Regions from separate parts of the Nitratireductor thuwali genome, predicted to be linked through region 1. Evidence: riboswitches for the same ligand, from Rfam matches in the RefSeq annotation. Region 1 holds a riboswitch; each other region holds the start of a gene.
What was found. Region 1 has a riboswitch for cobalamin ahead of NTH_RS21090 (CbtB domain-containing protein). Riboswitches for the same ligand answer to the same signal wherever they lie in the genome.

Region 1 (2,258 bases):
GCCTAAAAAGCCGGTGACGACGGTGCAGGGGACGCGATCGGCGGACGCGGTCATGGCAGGTCCTTCAGGTTGTCGAAATTGGGGACGCGGGCGATGAGACCCCGCTTCAGGCTTTCGGGGCGGGCACGGAACGGCATGAAGCCGTCCGCCGACCGGGCGAAAAGCTCGGCGCCGGCGATGAGATCGGCACCGCTGTCGGTGGTGAGCTCGCCGAAGACATAGCTCCAGGCGCCGGGTTTGAGGATGGCGGCGCTGAGGCCACGCTTGCAGTTGCCCAGGCAGGCAACATGCCTGACGCTGACTTGGCTGTTCTCGCCCGCGCGCCTTGTATCGGCCGCCAGCAGCGAACCCGGGCGCGGGGAGACATCGGTCTCACCGGGATGCCGGCAGGAACTGCAGACGATGACGGTGACGCCATGCCGCGGCCCGGAATCGCCGGCGGTTTCATCGCAGTCCGCAGAGGGACGGTCGGTCAGGGGTTCGCGCGCAACGGCGCCGTCGATCGTCAAAACACATTCTCCTTGCCCGGGTCACCCGCCAGGCGGTCAGGATTTCTCGTTTCGACGGCAGGTTTCCTGGCTCGCGGATCGATGCTTTTGCCTGCCTTCCCAAAGCTTCAAGCCTCAGTGGCGTGTCGGCGAAAACTTTCCGCTTACAGTTGCGGGGACAGCTACGGCATTGGACGGAAGTCCGCACCGTATTCCCTCTTAGCTTCCTTCGTTGCGGAAGGAAGACCGTCAGCGATGCATTTAGAGCCGGCTCGTCCTTCCTGTCAATGCGCTCAACAAACCGTTTGCGGCGGGCCACATTTTCGTTATGGTCGGCGCGTCGCCGGTCCTCGAAAGGGACCAAAAGGGAATGCGGTGCGGCGCGAAAGCGCCAATGCCGCGGCTGCCCCCGCAACTGTAGGCGGAGAGTTCGCGTCCATCTGCCACTGAGGCTTGAAGCTTTGGGAAGGCGGGCAAGAACATCGACCCGCGAGCCAGGAAACCTGCCGGCGACCGAAAATTGACACCAATACCCTCGGGTGGAGGGGAGAGGACGGATATGGCGACACATGCTTCGACCACGCACGACGTGGCTTCTTCCGCACAATCTCGCAATTTGCAGCTCGCCCTGGCGGGGCTGCTCGGCATCTTCATCATCGGCTTCGTGGGCTTTTCACAGCTCCAAGCCATGCACAATGCCGGGCACGATTACCGCCACTCCATGGCGTTTCCCTGCCACTGACGAGAGGGTGAGATCATGAGTATTTTTCGCAACGTGGTGTTCGCCGCCGCGCTCGCCGGGCTGTGCGCCGGCATTGTCATGACGGTCCTGCAGACGGCTTTCACGGTTCCGCTGATCCTGCAGGCGGAGACGTTCGAGGCAGCGGGGTCCGGGCACAGCCACGAGGCGCATGGTGAAGCGGCCGGCGGCGCGGAGGATGCTGCCGCGGCACATTCCCACGACGAAGACGCCTGGGCGCCGGCCGACGGGTTCGAGCGGGCGGCCTATACGGCGCTGGCCAACATCGTCACCGGCATCGGTTTCGCGCTGCTGTTGCTGGTGGCGTCGGAATTCGCCGGCGGGCTCGCCAACTGGCGGCAGGGCCTGTTCTGGGGTCTTGCCGGCTTTGCCGCCTTCACGCTGGCGCCGGGGCTGGGCCTGCCGCCCGAACTGCCGGCCATGCCCGCGGCCGATCTGTTGTCCCGGCAGGTCTGGTGGATCGCCACGGTGGCCCTCACCGCCGCCGGCCTTGCGCTGATCGCGTTCCGCGCTTCGCCGCTCATGGCGCTGATCGGCGTGGCGCTGATCGTGGCGCCGCATGTCGTCGGCGCGCCCCAACCGGTAAGTCACGAGACGCCTGTGCCGGCCGACCTGCATCACCGCTTCGTGGTGGCCGTCACCCTTACGAACCTCGTGTTCTGGCTGGTTCTGGGAACCATGGCCGGGCTGGTGCGGACGCGTTTTGCCGCGCGGCTGGGCGCGCCGCGCGCAGGTCTTGCCTGATTCCGGGCTTGGTTCGGGGACCGGTCGCGGTCCGCTCAGCTTCGTGCTGGGCGGCGCCCGGTCCGGCAAGAGCGCGCATGCCGAAAGGCTGATCGAGGCGCATCCGGCGCCATGGTGCTACATCGCCACGGCGCGGGCGTTCGACGATGAAATGCGCGTGCGCATCGCCGAGCACCGCGCCCGCCGCGGTGGGCGCTGGCATACGCTGGATGCGCCCATAGCGCTCGCCGAGACGCTCGACAGCGTGCCGGACGGACAGCCTGTGC
Region 2 (2,258 bases), on a different replicon from region 1:
GTCGCACCAGCGGTTGAGGTTGTAGATCACGTCGTCGGCGGTGAAGGCGTCGCCATTGTTCCAAGTGACCCCCTGGCGCACGTTCAAAACATACTCGGTGGCGTCCTCATTGACTTCCCAGCCTTCCAAAAGCCGGCCTTCGAAGGTGAAGTCGCGCGTATACTTGACCAGGGGCTCCAGCGTCTGGCGCATCGCATTGGCGATTTCCGACCAGTCTGCGGTCATCGGATCCTTGTTTTCCTTGATCCACATGGCGACCTTGAGCACGCCGCCCCGCTTCGGCTCCTGTGCCACCGCCCGCGTCGGCGCCGCCATGCCCAGCATGGCGTAGGCGCCCGCCGTCGTCGCGCCGAAAGCGCTCGCCAGCGCCAGGAACTCGCGACGGTCCAATGCTCCGGATTTGGCCTCCTCGGCCAGCGCGGCAATGCGTGCCGGCACGCTTCCACTGTTGCTCTTGAAGAATCTCATCGACCCACTCCCATTTCCTGCCTGTTTCGCATGCCCGTGTGACATCTGCCTGCCGGGTTAGCATTCCGCATCGAAACGCCGATGTCAAAGAAGCTTGCCCCACTGGATATGCTGGATTGACGGCTCCAGTCTGCGGTCAGATTGCTGCATTGGATGCGGTATTGAAGGCGGAGAATGCGACAAGTTTGACGCAAAAGCGATAGCCGAAGGAGAATCTGCGATATTTTGGGCAGACCCGGTCGAAGCGCCGGTGCGAAAGGCGTATGCCAGCCGTCGCTTCGATTGACGCTGTTGGCGCGCCTTGCTAATCGTCTCGCTCTGCCTGAGGTGCCCCGTCAGCCATCTGCCGGGGTAAAAGGGAATACGGGCGACGCATCACGCGTCGGGGCCGTAGCTGCTCCCGCAACTGTAAGCGCCGAGGCTTTCCTCACATGCCACTGGGCAGTTCTGCCTGGGAAGGCGGGGAAGCCGAAGACGCGCGAGCCAGGAAACCTGCCTCGGGCCGTCACCTGCCGGATGCGGGAAGCTTCCGGGGCTGTGGTTTTCGCAGTGGTGGCGTTTCGTCATCGCTGGTGGAGACCGGGCGGGCGCCCGTTCCTTCCAGTACCTCTTGAGCCGTTGCGGAGGAACGCCCATGGCCGCAAATCAGATCAAAGCCGCACTTGCCACTGCCGCGTCGGTGCTCGCACTGGCACTCGCCGTCTCCACGCCGACCATCGCCCAGGACCTTGACCTGGGGGAGATCGTCGTCACTCCGAACAGGATGGCCACCGAACTGTCCAAAACGGGCTCCACGGTGACCCGAATGGAGATCGAAGAGCAATCGCAACCGCTGGTGGTCGACTATCTCGCCCAGGTGCCGGGCATTACCCTCAGTTCCGCGGGCGGTCCGGGCGCCGAAGGCAGCTTGTCGCTCCGGGGCGCGCCGCGACGTTATGTGAAGACGCTCTACAACGGCATCGACATCTCCGATCCAACCAGCACCCAGGTGCAGACGTCCTATCAGTACCTCCTGTCCGGCGGCATCGACTCGATTGAGGTTCTCAAGGGTTCCCAAAGCACCCTTTACGGCTCCGACGCCATCGCTGGCGTCATCAGCCTTTCGACGCTCGGCGATATCGAACCCGGCATCTCCCATCTCGTCTCCGGCGAAGGTGGGTCGCGCGGAACCGCGCGCGGCTCCTACGGCCTGCGCGCGGCAAAAGGCAACGGCCGCCTCACCTTCAATCTCCTTGGCTTTCATACCGACGGCATCTCGGCCGCAGCCGCGGGCTCCGAACGCGATTCCTACGATAACATCAGCGCCGATATCGGCGGCGAGTACAGGTTCAGCGAGAATTTCGCCGTGTTCGCCTCGGGCCTCTATATAGACGCCGAAGCCGAGTTCGACGACGCCTTCGCGGACCCGCCGCAGGACGATCCGTTCCACACCAACATCAACCGCAACCGCCAGATCGCCGGCCGCATGGGCTTTGACCTCGACCTGATGGACGGCCGACTGAAGAACACCTTTGCCATGCAGGGTTTCTCGCTCGACCGCAGCCTCCACAGCGATTCCACGTTTGGTCCCTACAACGCGGATTACGAGGGCAAGCGCCTCAAGGCGGAGTATCAGGGATCGTTCGAGGCAACCGAATGGCTGACCTTGCAATACGGGGCGGACCACGAGCGCCAGAGCGCCAGCTTCACCGACGACGCCGGCTCTCTGCCTATCGACGATTCGGTCGATATGACCGGCGTATGGACGCAAGGCATTCTCGACCCGATCGAGAACCTTACCCTCAGCCTCG
Region 3 (2,258 bases), on a different replicon from region 1:
CGGCCGCCTCCTTCCAGAAGGCCGGTGAGATCGCGGTTGAGGGCAAGCCTTACAATATCGTCGCAGTCGGCGGCTCGGGCGAGGCGCACGAAGGCGAGGAAGCCCATGATGACCATGATCATGCTCACGATCACGATGCCGACCAGATCTACAAGGGCTATTTCGAGGATGACCAGATCAGGGAACGTGCCCTGTCAGACTGGGAAGGCGACTGGCAGTCGGTCTACCCCTACCTGCAGGACGGGACGCTCGACCCGGTCATGGAGCATAAGGCGCAAACGGGCGATAAGACCGCGGCGGAATATGAGGCCTATTACGAGGTCGGCTACAAAACCGACGTCGAGCGTATCGTGATCGATGGCGATACCGTCACGTTCTTCAACAACGGGCAGCCGCTCAGAGCCCGCTATGCGAGCGACGGCTATGAGATCCTGACCTACAAGAAGGGCAATCGCGGCGTGCGCTTCATCTTCGAAAAGACCGAGGGCGACGAGGCCGCGCCCCAGTACATCCAGTTCAGCGACCACAAGATCGCGCCGGCGGACGCCGACCACTATCACCTCTACTGGGGCGACGATCGCGCCGCTTTGCTGGAGGAAGTGACGAACTGGCCGACCTACTATCCTTCCTCCCTGAGCGCGGAGGACATCGTTGACGAGATGATGGCGCACTGACCGCGGGCGGCCGCTCGCGTCGCCGGCGCGGTGGAAATGTCGCCGAAGAGGATTGACAGGGAAGCCGCGGTTGGGGACGTTCGGGTTGGTTAAGGTTCTTCGGGCCGGATTCGTCCGGTCAGGAGCTAAGAGGGAATCCGGTGCCCCGATCCAGGGAAATCCGGAGCTGACCCGCAACTGTGAGCGGCGAGCCGCTTTGCCCTAGACGTCACTGGCCTTTTGGCCGGGAAGACAGGCAAGGCAGCGACGACCCGCAAGCCAGGAGACCTGCCTGACCGCATAGTGTTCCATGGCCGGGGACTGCCATGGGAGCGCGCGTTGTCGCAGACGCCTCGTGTCTGCACGGCCACGTTTCCCGATCCCCGTTCACGTCAGGTCGGGGATTTTTCATGCAAGAACCCTCTTCGCGCCACTCGGAAGCGCCGGCCAAGCCGGCCGGCAAGGCGGTGGTGCTGCTCACCAAGTCTGCCTTCGCAGCCGCGCCGCACGCGGAGATGAGGCGGCTGGCCGCCATTGCCTCCATGTTGCCGGGCGTTGCCGAGGCGGTCTCCTGCTATTGCGAACAGGGGCAGCCTTCTCTGCGCGATGCGCTGTTGTCACTGCGCGACAGCGGCCATGGCACGATCGTGATCGTGCCACTGATGCTGCCGATGGAGCCGAGCTTCCGCAACTGGATGACGCGCTCCCTGAAGCGGTGGCAGAGGGAGTTTCCGGGCGGCTGGCCGCCGATCCACATATCCCGCGATATCGCGCAAAGCCTTCACTTCGAGCCGCTCCTGGCCGCTCTGGTGGGTGGTGCGTCGGCGGAGATGCCGATCCCGCCGGCGGATCGGGAGGCGACGGAAGGCTCGCTGGTCCCTTCGCAGAAGCGCCGTGTGCTGGTTTGCGAGGGCGGCGCCTGCAATGCGGCCGGCGCGGACGTGATCTGGGGCCACCTACGCAACCGCCAGCAGGAGCGCAAACTCCGCATCACCGGCGATGGCACCATGACCGCAAAGTCGACTTGCCTCGGCCCCTGCAGTCTGGCGCCGGTGCTGCAGGTGTTTCCCGAAGGCACCTATTATGGCGGCGTCAGCGAGGCCGTCATCGACCGCATCGTCGAGCAGCATCTGCTCGGCGGAAAGGTCGTTTCCGATTTCGCCTACGCGCCCACGGGCCGCAAACAGCGGCTGCGTTCTGCGCCACCCCCGTCACTTGAACAATCCGAAACCTAGGAAGATGCTTCCATGCGATATTTCTCACGCCTTGTCCTTGCGGCTGCGACCATATCGGCAACCGCCATTTCTGCCATGCCCGCGCCGGTTCTGGCGCAGGAGGCGCTGAAGATCGGCGCCACCTTCCTGCTCGGCAGCGAGGACCCGACCGCCGGTTCGGCCGGCTGGGCGCTGGTCAGCCACGGGGTCGGCGAAAAGCTGTTCATGGTCGATAAGGACGGCAAGCTGGTGCCGGAGCTGGCCGCCACTGCGGAACGCACCGGCGATCTCGAATGGATAATCACGCTGCAGCCTGACCGCCGCTTCTCGGACGGCACGCCGGTGACGGCCGCCGCCTTCGCCGCCGGCTTCGCCAACACCTTCGCAAAGA

Region 2: linked by a shared signal. The riboswitch ahead of NTH_RS03260 (TonB-dependent receptor plug domain-containing protein) and the one ahead of NTH_RS21090 (CbtB domain-containing protein) in region 1 are both predicted to bind cobalamin.
Region 3: linked by a shared signal. The riboswitch ahead of NTH_RS07190 ((2Fe-2S) ferredoxin domain-containing protein) and the one ahead of NTH_RS21090 (CbtB domain-containing protein) in region 1 are both predicted to bind cobalamin.

What each region holds. Positions count from the first base shown of each region.
Region 1 is NZ_CP030942.1:108,607-110,864, reverse strand. Features, by position in the region: gene cobW (cobalamin biosynthesis protein CobW) at 1-54, opposite strand, end outside; gene NTH_RS21095 (DUF1636 family protein) at 51-509, opposite strand; cobalamin riboswitch at 549-754, opposite strand; cobalamin riboswitch at 816-1,013, shown strand; gene NTH_RS21090 (CbtB domain-containing protein) at 1,048-1,230, shown strand; gene NTH_RS21085 (CbtA family protein) at 1,246-1,992, shown strand; gene cobU (bifunctional adenosylcobinamide kinase/adenosylcobinamide-phosphate guanylyltransferase) at 1,985-2,258, shown strand, end outside.
Region 2 is NZ_CP030941.1:684,249-686,506, forward strand. Features, by position in the region: gene NTH_RS03255 (ABC transporter substrate-binding protein) at 1-468, opposite strand, end outside; cobalamin riboswitch at 777-982, shown strand; gene NTH_RS03260 (TonB-dependent receptor plug domain-containing protein) at 1,103-2,258, shown strand, end outside.
Region 3 is NZ_CP030941.1:1,511,024-1,513,281, reverse strand. Features, by position in the region: gene aztD (zinc metallochaperone AztD) at 1-674, shown strand, start outside; cobalamin riboswitch at 750-963, shown strand; gene NTH_RS07190 ((2Fe-2S) ferredoxin domain-containing protein) at 1,064-1,888, shown strand; gene NTH_RS07185 (ABC transporter substrate-binding protein) at 1,901-2,258, shown strand, end outside.